Regions from separate parts of the Ruminococcus sp. AM43-6 genome, predicted to be linked through region 1. Evidence: predicted binding sites of a transcription regulator. Region 1 holds the regulator's gene; the other holds the start of a gene.
What was found. The regulator Rex, encoded in region 1, represses fermentation and respiration genes when NADH is low (regulators of the CRP and FNR family bind a similar motif). The targets are predictions, from matches to a motif close to ATTGTTAANNNNTTAACAAT.
Positions count from the first base shown of each region.

Region 2: the regulator Rex is predicted to act here: its motif matches at 6,516-6,535, upstream of DW938_RS11765 (phosphoglycerate kinase).

Region 1 covers NZ_QTXU01000008.1:2,637-11,147, forward strand. The annotation lists gene DW938_RS06305 (ABC transporter ATP-binding protein) at 324-1,391, shown strand; gene DW938_RS06310 (ABC transporter permease) at 1,409-2,185, shown strand; gene DW938_RS06315 (ABC transporter substrate-binding protein) at 2,211-3,263, shown strand; gene DW938_RS06320 (aryl-sulfate sulfotransferase) at 3,281-4,771, shown strand; gene DW938_RS06325 (redox-sensing transcriptional repressor Rex) at 4,933-5,601, shown strand; gene DW938_RS06330 (hypothetical protein) at 5,650-6,240, opposite strand; gene DW938_RS06335 (phosphotransferase) at 6,452-7,210, opposite strand; gene adhE (bifunctional acetaldehyde-CoA/alcohol dehydrogenase) at 7,699-8,511, shown strand, end outside.
Region 2 covers NZ_QTXU01000025.1:4,114-12,624, forward strand. The annotation lists gene DW938_RS11730 (hypothetical protein) at 36-590, opposite strand; gene gpmI (2,3-bisphosphoglycerate-independent phosphoglycerate mutase) at 656-2,179, opposite strand; gene DW938_RS11740 (hypothetical protein) at 2,215-2,664, opposite strand; gene tpiA (triose-phosphate isomerase) at 2,782-3,558, opposite strand; gene DW938_RS11750 (TfoX/Sxy family protein) at 3,684-4,001, opposite strand; gene DW938_RS11755 (hypothetical protein) at 4,011-4,559, opposite strand; gene DW938_RS11760 (hypothetical protein) at 4,556-5,179, opposite strand; gene DW938_RS11765 (phosphoglycerate kinase) at 5,254-6,477, opposite strand; gene DW938_RS11770 (ATP-dependent Clp protease ATP-binding subunit) at 6,618-8,511, opposite strand, start outside.

The sequences.
Region 1 (8,511 bases):
AATATAGTGATTATATCACTATTTACGCACTTTGTCAAGAGTATTATCAAACATTTCTGTATATCATATTTCTCATATATGTTAGTTATGAATAAAATGTACAACAATAATAAAGTATTCCTATCATATATGTATGATTTCACGAAAATCATTCATAACTATTGACATTTCCATAAAATCATGTATAATAAAAACATACTAATCATATCGACTTGATATGAATTGAAAGTGAGGAGCTTAAATTGTCAAAGATCAATAAGCGAATGCAGCGATGTTGACACTGGAACTATCACAGCAATATATCTAAATTGGAGTTGTCAGCTATGTATATAGAATTAAAAAACATTAATAAAAGCTTTGGCGATTTTAAAGCTTCGGATAACGTAAGTTTTGGTATTGAAAAGGGAAAGCTTATCGGTCTGCTTGGACCGAGCGGCAGCGGTAAAACAACTATCCTGCGTATGCTTGCAGGTTTGGAAAAACAGGATAGCGGCGATATTATTATAGATGGTAAAAATGTCAACAAACTTCCATCAAATGAAAGAGGTATCGGATTTGTTTTTCAAAGCTATGCGCTCTTCCCTTTTATGACAGTTTACGATAATATAGCTTATGGTCTGAAGGTTCAGAAAAAAGATAAGAAGTTTATTAAACAACGTGTGGCTGAGCTTCTTGAACTTGTTGGCTTACCTGACGTTGGCAAGCGTTATCCTGATCAGCTTAGCGGAGGTCAAAGGCAGCGTATCGCTCTTGCAAGAGCACTAGCACCTCAGCCTGAACTCCTTCTACTTGACGAACCTTTTGCAGCTATCGACGCAAAGGTAAGAAAAGAACTGAGAACATGGCTTCGTGATACTATTGATAAAATAGGCATAACAAGCATTTTCGTTACACACGATCAGGACGAAGCAATAGAGGTCGCAGACGAAATTGTTATCACAAACAAAGGCAGAGTTGAGCAGATAGGCAATCCGGTTGAGATATACCTTGAACCTAAAACTCCTTTTGTTGCTCAGTTTATCGGTCAGTCAGCTATTATCGAGGATTACAGCAAACTAAAGGGTTTTGAAGTTACAGAAAATAATGCCTCAGCTATAATCCGACCGGAATTTATTGAAATAAATAAATTTGAAGACAGCGAGTATCACCAGTTTGAAAGCTCAATGGAGGATGCCATTGTGGAAGAAGTTTCATTCAGAGGAAACGCCTTTGAGGTTAAAGCTTCCATAGACGGTATCTCAGTAACAGGCAGATATCCGCTGAACGCTTCCCGTCTGAAAAAAGGTGATAAGGTAAAAGTACTTATCAAGAAGCTTTACACTATTGATGAAAACACGACAAATATTCTCGTAAACAAAGCTCTTGATGACTCAGAGCTGTACTATATTTAATAAGGAGGACATTAAAGATGGAAAATAATAAAACAAAGTCCTCTGCTATACAGAAGATACTAAAATGTGGCATCATATCATGGGTAGCAATAATTGCCCTTTGGGGAATAGGATCTTTGAAATATGATGAATATTTTCTTCCAAGCCCAAAGGAAACGATCGACAGCATGAAGGAACTTATCAAAGACGGAACTCTTTGGAGTGACATTGTTGCAAGCGTCGGAAGAGTAATAAAAGGCTGGCTACTTTCAATAATTTTTGCTGTTCCTATGGGTCTTATTGTAGGAAATTTCAGACCTGTACGCTGGCTCGTTGAACCTATACTTAGCTTTTTCAGATTTGTGCCTGCTATTGCATTGACGACACTCTTTCTAATGTGGTTCGGAGTAGGCGAAGAATCAAAAGTCGCACTTATTTTCTACGCATCATTCTTTCCCATGTTCGTAAACACTATAGCGGGTGTGGCTTCAACTGATAAGCAGCTCGTGGAAGCAGCTTCCTGCATGGGGGCAAAAAAAGCAAGAGTTTTTTTCACAGTAGTTGTACCATCAGCGGTATCTAATATCTACACTGGAATAAGACTAGGACTTAGCTCAGCTATCATCTGTGTTGTGGCAGCTGAAATGCTGGTCGGCAGTGATGGCCTTGGTTATCTTATAAACAGCTCGAAGCTTTATTACAAAACAAGCTGGGCTTTTGCAGGAATCGTCACACTTGCTGTGATTGGCTTTGCTGCTGACAGGCTCCTACAGTTTATTGGCAAGAAAAAACTTAAACACTTTGACGTAAAATAATTAATTTAACAGGAGAGATTTAAAAATGAACATAAAAAAGATAATCGCAATATTAGCATCGACAGCATTGACTGCAACTCTTCTTGCATCATGCGGTAGTTCATCAAGCGGAAAAACCGCAAAGAAGGTTACCAAAGACGGTAAAGAGCTTAGCGTTTTGAGAGTTGCGAACATGACAGGTCAGCCAGATCAGTATGCCGACTATATCGGTATGGAGCAAGGAATATTTGAGAAATACGGTATATCTCTCGAAACATCAGAATACGCTGCCGGCATTAACACAGTTGACGCTATTGCAACAGGCACAGCAGATACAGGACTTCTTGCAGATTTTGCTGCTGTAAACAGAATTGGAAATACTCTCGATAACACTAATCTTGTGATTTTTTCAGATCTAAGTTCTAGCGTTTCATATAACGGCGGTCTTTTTGTTGCACCAAAATACAAAGATGATCTTGATGCTTTAGATGAAAGTGAAGGATGGATAACTTCTATTGGAACAGTTTCAGAATACTTCAACTGGCAGGCTCAGACTTATTTAGGACTTGACCCGTCAAAGCAGAAAAACGTAAACACAGATTCCATATCAACTCAGATAGCAGTTGCACATAACGGTGAGGCATCAGCCGCTATCGTTACAGGCTCAGCTATAAAAAAATATGAAGCAGAGGGCTGGACTCAGGTCGCATCCGCAAAAGATATAGGGATAAACGTATCTGCTTATCTTATAACATCAAGCGACTTTGCAAAGAACAATACTGAAACTCTTACGAACTATCTTAAAGCACTTGATGAAAGCGTTAAATACATAAATGACAACTTAGATGAGTCGGCTGAAAAAATATCAAAGAAATATGGAATCGAACCAGATGATTTCAAAACAAACTGGGAACAGTACAGTATTAAACTGGGACTTTCTGAGGAAGCTGCATCTCATCTTGATGAAATAAATAAGTGGGCGTATGAGAATGGTAAATATTCAAACAATTACAACATAAGGAAATTTTATTATCCAGACTCAGCAAAAAAAGCATTTCCATATAACGTTACGGCAGACCTGACAAAAGCAGACAAATAAACAAGGAGGAATCAGACATGGGTTATCCAAGCATTTATCCAACAGGAGTTACAATATACAACAAAGAAAAAGCCTACAGCGGCTATACGATCTTCCCGTCCGCTAAAGGTGCTCTGCTCATAGATATGAATGGCAATGAAGTAAAGCTTTGGGCTGGGCTTGGAGGATTTCCTAACAAAATACTCCCAGGCGGATATGTAATGGGCACAACAGGAGCAAGAGGAGGTAAATATGCATATCAGGATCAACTTGATCTTGTTCAGGTAGACTGGGACGGTCATATCGTATGGAAATTCGACAAAACTGAACTTGTTGCCGACCCGGGTAAGGAACCGGTCTATATGGCTAGACAGCACCATGATTTTCAGCGTGAGGGCAGCACTGTGGGTTACTATTATCCAAATGGCGAGCCAAAGACAGACAGTGGCAATACACTTATCCTTACTCACGAGAACCTCTACAACCACGATATTTCAGACAAAAGACTTATCGACGATAAGATCATCGAAGTGGATTGGGAAGGCAATATAATTTGGAGCTGGCGTGCAAGCGATCACTTTGATGAGCTTGGCTTTGATGAGGCCGCAAAGAACGCATTGTTCAGAAACCCCGGTCTTCACGGTGAGGCAGGTGGAGATTGGATGCACATAAACAACTTCTCTACCCTTGGCGAAAATAAGTGGTATGACGCAGGCGACAAACGCTTCCACCCAGACAATATCATATTTGACGCAAGAAACTCAAACATACTCGGAATTATCGAGAAATCAACAGGTAAGATAGTATGGCGTGTAGGCCCTAACTTCAACGAAAGCGAAGCCACAAAGAAGCTTGGCTGGATAATTGGTCAGCACCACCTGCACATGATACCAAAGGGACTTCCTGGAGAGGGCGACCTGTTGGTATTCGATAACGGTGGCGAAGGTGGCTACGGCACACCTAACCCTGCTTCCCTCACAGGCGTGAACAATGCACACAGAGATTACTCAAGAGTACTTCAATTCAATCCTGTTACACTTGAAATAACATGGCAGTACACTCCCCTTGAAGCAGGAAATCTGCTTTTTACTGACGCTTCTAAGTTCTATAGCTCATACATCAGCTCTGCACAGCGACTTCCGAACGGAAACACTCTTATTACGGAAGGTTCAGATGGACATCTTCTTGAGGTCACACCTGACCATGAAATAGTTTGGGAATTTGTAAACCCTTATTTCAAGAATTTTGCTGGAACATTCAAAAGCAACATGATCTACAGAGCTTATCGTGTACCATACGAGTGGATACCACAGCTTGAAAAGCCTGTTGAAACCTCTATCGAGCCTATCGACATTACAAAGTTCAGAGTACCGGGTGCTTCTATTGGCGAGGGTACAGGACTTGTTACAGCCGTTGACGGGATCGATCCAACAAAAGGAGTTCCTCTCACAGGTTCAGGAAATGAAGAAGATGATGAAGAACGCATCGACTTCTGTGTTGCTTCTGTAAAGAAAAAAGATCTAGAATAAAATTAATGTACATAAGGCAGCTTCTGTAAAACGAGGCTGCTTTTTTAAGACCGCATAGAGTTTACAAGTCCTTGACAAAAGAAAAGATTAGTGCTATTATATTATGTGATATTGTTATTTATTTATCAATCATGTTTATTAGTAAAGGAAAGTGTAAATATATGTCTAAAGACGGTTCGATATCCGCATCAGTAATAAAACGACTGCCACGTTATTATAGATTTTTAGGTGAGCTTCAAAAAGAGGGACTTGAAAGAATATCTTCAAGGGAGCTTTCTGAGAGAATGAAGCTCACGGCTTCACAAATAAGGCAAGACCTTAACTGCTTTGGCGGATTTGGTCAGCAGGGATATGGCTATCACGTTGACGAGCTTAGAATGGAAATAGGCAAGATACTCGGAGTAGACAAGCATTTCAAGACCATACTTATCGGTGCAGGAAACCTCGGTAAAGCTATCGCCACACATATTAACTTTGAAACAAGGGGTTGTAATCTCATAGGCATATTTGATATAAACCCTAAGCTCACCGGCGAAGTAGTAGGAAACATACCGATTCGTCACACTAATGATATAGAAAGCTTTTGCGAAGCAAACTCCCCTGTTGTAGCTGTGCTTTGTATACCGAAAGCAAACACTCAGGCTATTGCAGACCAACTTGTTAATCTTGGTCTGAAAGCGTTCTGGAATTTTTCACATTATGATCTTAGCATCGACTATGAAAACATAGTTGTGGAAAATGTCCATTTGGGTGACAGCCTGCTTACACTTACATATGCAACAAATATCATCACAAGCACTGATGCTGACAACAGCGAAGAGATCGAATAAAAAAATCACACCAGAAAATTCTCTGGTGTGATTTTTTTATATAAAGTATTAGCGAACTGTTTTAACCGCGGCTGTTTCAACAACTGCAGCAAGATGGTCGTTAACCTCTTTGCTCTGATAGTATTCAGCAAAAGACTCAGTTACTTGATCTGCCCATGACTCTGTAGATTGAGTTTTAACATCCTCGGTATTGATTTTTTCAGCACTTCCTGTTTCATCATCAAGAACGTAAAGCTTATCTGATGCGACCTCGGCAGCGACAGTTGCCACCTTTGTCAACACATCGTCATTTTTATCATATATAACAAAAATGTAACAATTCTTTTTGTTCACAGTCTTAGTGCCTGTATAGCCATAAAGCCTTTTTGTTTTTTCAGCCAAAGGGTATATCTCCTTGCAGACATCTACGACCTGATTAAACGAATCAACAGCCTCATCTGGTATCTTTTCAAGAGTGCTTCTGTCAGGGAGTGAAGTAGTTTCGTCTGGCACTTCATCAGAAACCTCTGTCTGAGCTGTCGTTACGTCATTATTTGTAAGATTAACATTATTTTCTGTTTTATTATCGGCATTTTTTCCACAAGCCGGGAAAGCAAACATAGTGCAAACTATAGCAACAGCTATCATTAGCTTTTTCATATTGATCCTCCGAATAACCTCTGTAGTCCTAAATCATTATGTCATATTTCAACAGTTTCACATTATATCACATGAAAATTACTCTGTAAAGAGATTATAAAGAATTGTAACAAAATATCCCGATTATGACGAAACTCATAATCGGGATAAATCATTTTTTAGCTATTTGCACAATAAGAGGTTACAAATTTGTTACAACCTGACAAAAAGACTAATCGTAATCTACAACGTCGATCCACTTCATGAGCAGATCCTTCTCCTCTGGTTTGCCCTTAATGAGCTGTGCTGCTGCAACGATCGGCAACCAAGCCTGTACATACTGCTTAGATGTTCCGCTCTTTACGCAATACTTATCAAGATAAGCCTCAGCAAGATCAGGATTGTTAAGGCAGAACAGCAGGTATGTTCTTGCAACGTCAGCAGAAGCATTGCCTTGTCTAGCAGAACCCCAATTGATAACATAAGTACCTTCGTCATTGATGATAACGTTCTTTGGCTCAAAGTTACCATGGCAAAGCTTGATGTGCTTTGGCATTGAATCAAGTCTTGTGAGAAGCTCATACTTCTTTATCTCGTCGATCTGACCAAGAGTCTTGATCTGTCTTGCCATCTTATCTTTCAGCTTTGAAAGAAGTGGCATATACTGAGCGTGTATCTCGCACTGAATGTCGATAAACTGGTTAAGATATGTGTCTTTCTTGTCTGGATTTTCGTCCATAAGCTGCTGAAGAGTCTTACCTTTTATAAAGTCCATTGTAATAGCCCATTTGCCGTCGATAACGGAAACCTCGTGAAGAACAGGCATTTTTATAAAGGAATTGCCAAGTGTTGTTTCAACTCTTGCGTGTGTAAGAGCCGCATACAGACACTTTTCCTTGTATTCAGGCTTCTTATAGATCCTGACTGCCATTCCATCAGATTCATAAACATCATAGATGTCGCTGGATGCTACAAAGTTATCAAGTTTCATAAGTCATATCTCCTTTTATTTTAAAATATGGTATTAAGTCGAGTTTCAGAGTATACATTGATTTTTCAACAGCCTTATTGTGTAAAATTACCTTTACATCTCCGTGCTTTCTATGTATCTCTGTTATGTCTATATTATACTACAGATTTTCTAAATGTCAAGCACTTTTTCGTTATTTTCACAACTGTTTTATTTTTGTTTAGTTTTTATCTTATATTTATTAATCTCTTTCCAGGCAGCATATATGATAAATTTTTATCAATCTGATTTTAATTGTGCAGTTTGACGGTCATGAATTGTTAATCTATCATAAAACAATGTTCAATATTTATGTATATTGCATAATAAAGTGACGTAAAATATCAAAAAAGCTGTAACTTTATAAGATTGACAAAAAAATAACAATCGTATATAATATAACTAAGATAAAACCCGAGCGGGGGTTATCAAGAGTAAAAACAATAATTAATTTATTGGAGGTTTATTTTATGGCAAAGAGTGAAGCTAAAACAGTCGGCATCGTCGATACAGAGGAAGCTCTGACTGCTAAGATCGCTGAAGTAAGAGCTGCGCAGGCAATCTTCGCTACCTACACACAGGAGCAGGTAGACAAGATCTTCAAGGCTGCTGCTATCGCTGCTAACAAGGCAAGAATCCCACTTGCAAAGATGGCTGTTGAGGAAACAGGCATGGGTATCGTGGAAGACAAGGTTATCAAGAACAACTATGCTGCTGAGCACATCTACAATAAGTACAAGAATGTTCAGACTTGTGGTGTTTTTGAGGAAAATAAGGCTTACGGCACAATGAGAATTTACGAGCCTATCGGTCTTATCGCTGCTGTTATCCCAACAACAAACCCAACTTCTACTGCTATATTCAAGACACTTATCTGTCTTAAGACAAGAAATGGTATCATAATCTCACCACACCCAAGAGCAAAGAAGTCAACTATCGCTGCTGCTAAGATCGTTTATGATGCAGCTGTTGCAGCAGGTGCTCCAAAGGGTATCATCGGTTGGATCGATGTTCCTTCTCTTGAACTCACAAACATGATCATGAGAGAGTCTGACACAATCCTCGCTACAGGCGGTCCTGGAATGGTAAAGGCTGCTTACTCATCTGGTACACCAGCTCTCGGTGTTGGTGCCGGTAACGCATCAGCTATTATTGATTCTTCTGCTGATATCGTAAACGCTGTAAACTCTATCATTCATTCTAAGACATTTGATAACGGTATGATCTGTGCTACAGAGCAGACAGTTATCGCTGATAAGACAGTTTACAACGATGTTAAGAAG
Region 2 (8,511 bases), on a different contig from region 1:
AAAGGCAGTACCGGGTTTTCGGCACTGCCTTTTTGTTATTTCTTAGGCTCGACAGGTTTTTTAACGCTGTCATAAGCGAACACATATGACCTATAGTCTGGCTGTGAATTTGCGCCGCAATCGCCTAACATCAGCAGAAATTCTTGGTCATCTCTTATTGCATTTGTTGTTTTAAGAATTTCTTTAACTATTTTCTTTATTTCTTTATCGTCATTTTCTTTTTTAGCATATGCAATGACAACCCTCAATGGGCAGTTTATATACGCAAGTTTGCAGACTTCATCAAGCCATAACTTTTTGCTGTTTTCATGTTCGATCGCTACTTCAAGATTCCATAATTCAGGTCTTAGATCAACTTTATTACAATTATCTATAATTTTATCTTTTGAGATATCAGACCAGCCAATTGCATCAATATTATAATACTCTCGGCAATATGTCAATTCATTGCCAAAAATTTGATTAATAATTCCGCCATGCCCCAATACAACATTTGTCCACGCTGAATTGTTGTGGTAACATTCCGAATGGTCTTTGGCTTTGTCACAAAAATCTTTTGCAAATTTTTCGGCTGTGATTTTTTCGTCCATAGTATACACACCTCACAAAAAATGTGCGCACAACATAGCTGTACGCACACTTGGATTTTATACGATTAGTCCTTGATGATAGACTTACCTGTCATTTCCTTTGGCTGCTCAAGACCCATGAGTTTGAGCATTGTTGGTGAAAGGTCAGCAAGAACGCCGCCCTCTCTGATAAGAACATTGCCTGCGCCTGCGATAATAAGAGGTACAAGGTTTGTTGTGTGGGCTGTGAACGGAGAGCCGTCCTCTTCCATCATCTTATCTGCGTTGCCGTGGTCTGCTGTGATAAGTGCTATACCGCCCTTAGCAAGAACTGCGTCGACTGTTTTGCCTACGCACTCGTCAACTGCTTCTACTGCTGCTACGGCTGCATCAAACACGCCTGTGTGACCTACCATATCGCAGTTTGCATAGTTGAGGATAATTGCGTCATACTTGTCAGACTCTATTCTCTTGAGAACTTCGTCGCAAACAAGATATGCACTCATTTCAGGCTGGAGGTCATATGTTGCTACCTTTGGTGAATTGATGAGGGCTCTGTCCTCGTTCTCAAAAGGTGCTTCTACGCCGCCGTTGAAGAAGAATGTAACGTGAGCATACTTCTCTGTTTCAGCGATTCTAAGCTGTGAAAGACCCTTCTTTGCGATATACTCGCCGAAAGTATTTTCAAGGCTTGCTGGCTTGAATGCAACGTCAACGTTTGGCATTGTTGCGTCATACTGTGTCATGCAGACATAGTAAAGTGGAAATCTGCCATTTCTTCTCTCAAAGCCTGTGAAGTCGTCATCAACGAGAGTTCTTGTTATCTCTCTTGCTCTGTCAGGACGGAAGTTGAAGAAGATAACGCTGTCGTTTGCGGATATCTTGCCGTTCTCATCGATAACTGTAGGAACAACGAACTCGTCTGTAACGTCAGCGGCATAGGAAGCCTTGATAGCGTCAACTGCGTTATCAGCCTTATTGCCCTCGCCGTATACCATTGCGTCATAAGCCTTGCCTACACGCTCCCAACGGTTATCTCTGTCCATTGCATAGTAACGTCCCATTACTGTTGCTATCTTGCCGACGCCAATTTCCTTGAGCTTTTCTTCAAGCTCAGCTACGAAGTCAACTCCGCTTGTAGGAGGAACATCTCTGCCGTCCATAAAGCAATGAACGTATACCTTTGTAAGACCTGCTTTCTTAGCAAGCTCCAAAAGACCATAGAGGTGTGAATTATGTGAGTGAACGCCGCCGTTTGAAAGAAGTCCGAACAGGTGGAGTGCGCTGTCATTCTTCTTGCAGTTCTCAACGGCTGCTGTGAAAGCTTCGTTTGAGAAGAATTCACCGTCCTTGATAGACTTTGTAATTCTTGTAAGCTCCTGATAAACTATTCTTCCTGCACCGATATTTGTATGGCCTACCTCTGAGTTACCCATCTGTCCCTCAGGAAGTCCAACGTCCATGCCGCTTGCACCGATAAGAGTGTGCGGATAGTTGGCAAGAAGTCTGTCGATATTAGGTGTTTTGGCAGCTCTGATAGCGTTGCCGTAATCCTTGTGATTATAGCCGAAGCCGTCCATAATGATAAGTGCTATGGGTTTCTTTGACATATTTCTTAGTCCTTTCAACATCATTTATATTCGTATTATCCCCAATAACCGCCATTTTCAAGGAAACTCAGGACATATTCCTTAAATTCCTTGGCAGTATCGTCGCCTGTGTAATAGGTCTTTGCGCCGATACGGACATAGTTACTCTCTCCTGCTTCATAGTAGATAGAAGTGCCGTCTGAACATTTCATATCGAGCCAGCTACCGCCGATGACATCTTCATGTGAATCCGGTTCTTTTTCTTCTGCGTTCTCAGTTACCTTTTTGGTGAACTCTGCGGTTTTGTCGAGAAGCTCGCTGTCTGTAAACTCAACGCCACTAAGGAGCTTACTAGAGTCCATTTTGATAGTTACATTTTCAAGCTGAGCTTCAGATGTTGTCTGAGAGCTTTCTGCCGCAGGTGCGCTGCTTTCGTCAACGCTTCCGCAGGCTGCAAATGACATACACATGGATAATACTAATGCTGCAAATATTAATTTTTTCACAGTTGCGTCCCCCTGTTCAAAAAAAGCAGAGGACAGCCGCAGCCGTCCCCTGCGGAACTTTTTATTTGTTTGTTCTTGTGACGAATGATATTTTGCCCCTAGATATCCGTCTGTTAATTAGCCCTCAACAGCTGCCTGAACGATAGTATTGAAGTCAGCAGCCTTCAGTGATGCGCCGCCGATAAGACCGCCGTCTACGTTCTCCTTAGAAAGAAGCTCTGCACAGTTCTTAGCGTTCATTGAGCCGCCGTACTGAATTGTAACTGCCTCTGCTGTAGCCTCGTCATAGATCTTAGCAAGTGTTGCTCTGATGAATGCGCAAACTTCCTCTGCCTGATCTGCTGTAGCTGTCTTGCCTGTGCCGATAGCCCAAACTGGCTCATAAGCGATAACGGACTTCTTAACGTCCTCTGCTGATACGCCGAAGAAATCAAGCTTTACCTGTCTTGCGATAACTTCCTCTGTGATGTTGCACTCACGCTCCCAGAGAAGCTCGCCAACGCAAACGATAGGCTTAAGACCAGCTGCAAGAGCTGCCTTTGTTCTCTTGTTTACTGTTTCGTCTGTTTCACCGAAATACTGTCTTCTCTCTGAATGACCGATAACAACGTACTCAACGCCAAGCTCAACGAGCATATCTGCTGAGATCTCGCCTGTGAAAGCACCGCTCTTCTCAAAGTGAACGTTCTCTGCACCGATCTTTACGTTTGAACCTGCTGTTGCGTTGATAGCAGTTTCAAGGTTTGTAAAAGGTACGCAAGCGATAACTTCTACCTTGCCCTCAGCGTTTGCAACAAGTGGCTTGATAGCTTCGAGAAGCTCCTTAGCCTCAGGTCTTGTCTTGTTCATTTTCCAGTTTCCTGCAATAATTGCTTTTCTTACAGCTTTTTTCATGATAAAAAACTCCTTTATTTTTTATAGGGAACAGAAAAACTGCTCCTGCTAGTTTTCCAAGTCTATTATACAACATTCCCTCGTATTTGTCAACTAATTAACAAAGAACCTCCGCTGTTTTTACCTTATTTTTTCTTTGATCTTGGCGGTGGGAGCTGTTCATACATTGCTTCCACAAGTCCTTTGAGATGATCCTTATCATCGGTATTATCCACAAGGTACATTGGCTTTGCACCTTCATAGGGCATCTCTAACGTTATGTCTTTAAGATGATCTTCTGCAGCTTTCACGGACTTCACAAGAAGTCTGTTATCATAAATGCCACCGAATATTCTGTCCTTATAATATAATATATACTCACCAAACATTTTTCTTGCTCGGATATCTTCAAGCTCGCTGAGCTGTTCGAGTATGTATTCAAAATAACTCTCATCAGTTGGCATATTTTCTCCTTAAAGCTTGTCGATAAGCATAACAGCGCCGAAAATCCCCAGCAGCACGCCGATAGCTATCGCCGCATAACCGAACGGTGTCTTTTCCTCTTTCTGCTCTGCTTCCTTTTCTTCCTCGGTGACTTCCACCTTTGATTTTTCGTCGTCAAGATAAAACTCCTGCGGATTCTCAGGATTATACTTTATATCGATCATATCCCCTTTATTATAACCGTTGTCTGTAACTATCTGGGTATACTTTTCTCCGTTCACAGTATAACCTATTTTCCATTCAACAAAGACCTGATCTTCACCGCCGCTAAAAGACGGCATTGTTGTTTTTACCTTCTGCAAAGCCTTTGCCTGCATTGGCTCATAATGGTCTTCTTCGGGAATATTCTGTTCTTGATCCGGGAAAAACCGATAGCCTTTAAGCGCCTTGATACCGAAATATATCAGCCCTATTCCTGTAAGGAACAGAATTATCCCTCCGATTCCCTGCCAGCCAAGGTTAACGCCTGCCAAAACACTGACCTTGAAATTTTCAGCTAAAAGCATTAATTCGTTCATTCCGTCACCTCGTTTCTTTCAGAGGAATCGGGCGAGATAATGACAATATGTCCGCTTTCCGACCCGCTGTCCTCGAAGGTTTTCATATTAAAAGTATGTATGAAAGTCATTATAGAGATTACAGCAAACACCGCTGCAAAAGCTCCGAAAAAAATTCTCATGCTTATCCCGTAAACAAATTCGCCGCGGCATTCATTTTCAATTTCGGCGATACCGTCTGCATAATCCGAAAGGTAAAAATCGTCGGGATCATTCTCACCATAACATATATTTACATAGCCGTCGTTAAGAATGTTTTCGATAAATTTGCGGTAAACTATGCCGCTTTGATCTGTATATTCGATTTCAAGCTGGTTTACATAGGAAGTATACGCTCCCCTGCTTTCGGAAAAATCCTCATATTCGGATCTGCTTTCCCCTACTACCTTAGCAAACGTTTTAACATATTTACTGCAATCATCGGAACTTTCTGAATTTCCGTAACGCTTACAGCCGATCTTTACAAATCCAACTGCCGCCAGTGCCGACGCAACAGCCAATATACAGGCAAAAACAAATGCCGCAGTAATACTGCTTTGTGAATAGTATACTGTCAAAACCAAAGGTTCACGGTAAATCATTGATACCCCCATAATTAAAAAGGGGCAGGCAAATGACTGCCTGCCCCAGCTTTTAAGTCGAGCAAATATATAAATTACTTGTCGGCAATAACGTCGATACCCGGAAGAACCTTGCCCTCGAGGTATTCAAGTGAAGCTCCGCCGCCTGTTGAGATGTGTGACATCTTGTCAGCGAAACCGAGCTGGATAACTGCTGCTGCTGAGTCGCCGCCGCCGATGATAGTTGTAGCGTCTGTTTCAGCAAGTGCCTTTGCAACTGCGATAGTACCCTTTGCAAGTGTTGGGTTCTCGAACACGCCCATAGGACCGTTCCAAACAACTGTCTTTGCAGACTTAACAGCCTCGCCGAAGAGAGCCTGTGTCTTTGTGCCGATATCAAGGCCTTCCTTGTCAGCTGGGATCTTATCAGAATCAACAACTTCTACGTCGATAGGAGCGTCGATTGGATCAGGGAAACCTGCTGCAACTGTTGTGTCGATAGGGAGAAGAAGCTTCTTGCCGAGCTTTTCAGCCTTTGCCATCATTTCCTTGCAGTAGTCGATCTTTGTATCGTCAACGAGGGAAAGACCAACTTCCTTGCCCTGTGCCTTAAGGAATGTATATGCCATACCGCCGCCGATGATAAGTGTATCGCACTTCTCAAGGAGGTTTGAGATAACGTTGAGCTTATCTGCTACCTTTGCGCCGCCGAGAATAGCAACGAATGGTCTAACAGGTGTTTCAACTGCATTTCCGAGATAGTTGATCTCTTTCTGCATGAGGTAACCAACTGCTGTTTCCTTAACGAACTTTGTAACGCCTGCTGTAGAAGCATGAGCTCTGTGAGCTGAACCGAAAGCGTCCATTACGAATACTTCGTCGTCAACGAGGTCAGCAAGTTCCTTAGCGAAAGCTTCGCCGTTCTTTGTTTCCTCTGCGCCTCTGAATCTTGTGTTCTCAAGAACAACGATATCTCCGTCAGCCATTTCAGCAACTGCCTTCTTAGCGTTGTCGCCAACAACTGTATCGTCAGCAGCGAATGTTACCTTTGTTTCAGGAAGAAGCTCTGCAAGTCTTGCAGCAGCAGGAGCAAGTGAGAACTTAGCCTCTGGGCCGTTCTTTGGCTTGCCAAGGTGTGAACACAGAACTACCTTGCCGCCGTCAGCTACCAGCTTCTTGATAGTTGGGAGAGCAGCTGTTATTCTGTTATCGTTTGTAATAACGCCGTCCTTAAGAGGAACGTTAAAGTCAACTCTTACGAGTACCTTTTTGCCCTTTACATTAATGTCATCAACAGTAACTTTGTTTAAACCTGCCATTTTAAAGACACCTCTCAATTTAATTTTTTTTAATTCACGTTGTTAAAAAACTAACAACCTTACCTTTATTATATAACATACCGCCATAAAAATCAAGTATTTTTTTATAATTTTTACCCTGATTTTATAACTTTAGGCTTTTAAAGTGCGTCCACCTTTATCTCTCCGTTGTCAGCAGATATTGCCACGGCGGACACCGCTCCCTCGCCCTTGTCTATAAGCAGTTCGGCTATCTTATCCTCCACCTCGTTTCTTATGACACGGCGGATATCTCTTGCACCAAGCTTCTGACCGTATGCCTTATGTGCAATAGCTTTCAGAGCTTCATCTGTATATCTCAGGCTGATATGTTTCTCCTCCAGCGGCGACTTCATCTCGTCCAGCATAAGACCTGCTATGCCCGCGAAATTCTCCTCTGTGAGCGGATTGAACACAACTATCTCGTCTATTCTTCCAAGAAACTCAGGACGCAGGAACTCTCTCAGTGCTTTCATTGCCTTATCCTTGGCGATATCACTGTCGGTCTTATTGAAGCCCACACCTGTATCTCTATCAGTCGAACCTGCGTTTGATGTCATGACGATAACTGTGTTCTCAAATGAAACGCTTCTGCCCTGTGAATCGTTGATACGTCCCTCGTCAAGTATCTGGAGAAGTATGTTCATAACGTCAGGGTGAGCCTTTTCTATCTCGTCAAAAAGTACCACTGAATATGGTCTGCGGCGCACTTTTTCGGTAAGCTGACCTGCTTCATCAAAGCCTACATATCCCGGAGGTGAGCCGATAAGCTTTGATACTGAGTGCTTCTCCATATACTCGGTCATGTCAACTCTGATAAGCGGCTCGGTGGCGTCAAAAAGCTCTTCTCCAAGGACTTTCACCAGCTCTGTTTTTCCAACGCCTGTTGGGCCGACGAAAATAAACGAAGCCGGTCTGCGGCGTTTAGAAAGTTGAACTCTTGTACGCTTTATTGCCTTTGCGACCTTATCCACTGCCTCGTCCTGACCGATAACACGCTTTGAAAGGGCTTCTTTCAGATGCTTTATCTTATCATACTCGGTCTGAGCTATCTTATTTGCAGGGATACCTGTCCAAAGCTCTATTACCTTTGATATATCTTCCTCTGTGACCTGAACGTTTTTAAGAGTTTCTTCCACCTCTTTGAGTCTGTTCTGGATCCTGAGTATCTCGCCCTTTTCCTTTGCGATTATCTCATAGTCAGGGTCTGACTTCTGTTCGTAATCCTCAACGAGCTTTTCATGCTTTTTAAGCTCCTCGTTAAGTGCGTCGAACTCCTCTATTTCAGGTGTTCTGATACTTGTGCAGGCGCAGGCTTCGTCAAGAAGATCTATCGCCTTGTCAGGGAGAAATCTGTCGTTGATATATCTTTCAGAAAGCACTGCACACTCTCTGAGCATATCGTCTGATATCTTTACTCTATGGAAATTCTCATAATACTGCTTTATGCCTTTGAGGACTGTGATTGTGTCCTCAACTGTCGGCTCGGAAACTGTTACAGGCTGGAAACGTCTTTCAAGTGCAGAGTCCTTTTCGATATACTTTCTGTACTCCTTGAAAGTCGTTGCACCTATTACCTGTATCTCGCCTCTTGAAAGGGACGGTTTCAGGATATTAGCTGCGTTCATCGTTCCCTCATTGTCGCCTGTGCCAACAAGGGTATGCACCTCGTCTATAAAGAGAATAACATTACCCTGCTCTTTGACCTCTTCCACAAGACCTTTGCAGCGGCTCTCGAACTGTCCTCTGAACTGAGTGCCTGCAACAAGTGCGGTAAGGTCGAGGAGGTAAAGCTCCTTATCCTTGATATGGAACGGCACATCTCCGCCAACTATCCTCTGTGCGATACCCTCGGCAATGGCTGTTTTACCAACGCCAGGTTCGCCTATAAGGCATGGATTGTTCTTCTGACGTCTTGACAGGATATGGATAACTCTTGATATTTCCTTATCTCTGCCCACAACGTTATCAAGCTTGCCCTCTCTTGCTTTCTGAGTAAGATTTGTGCAATAGTTA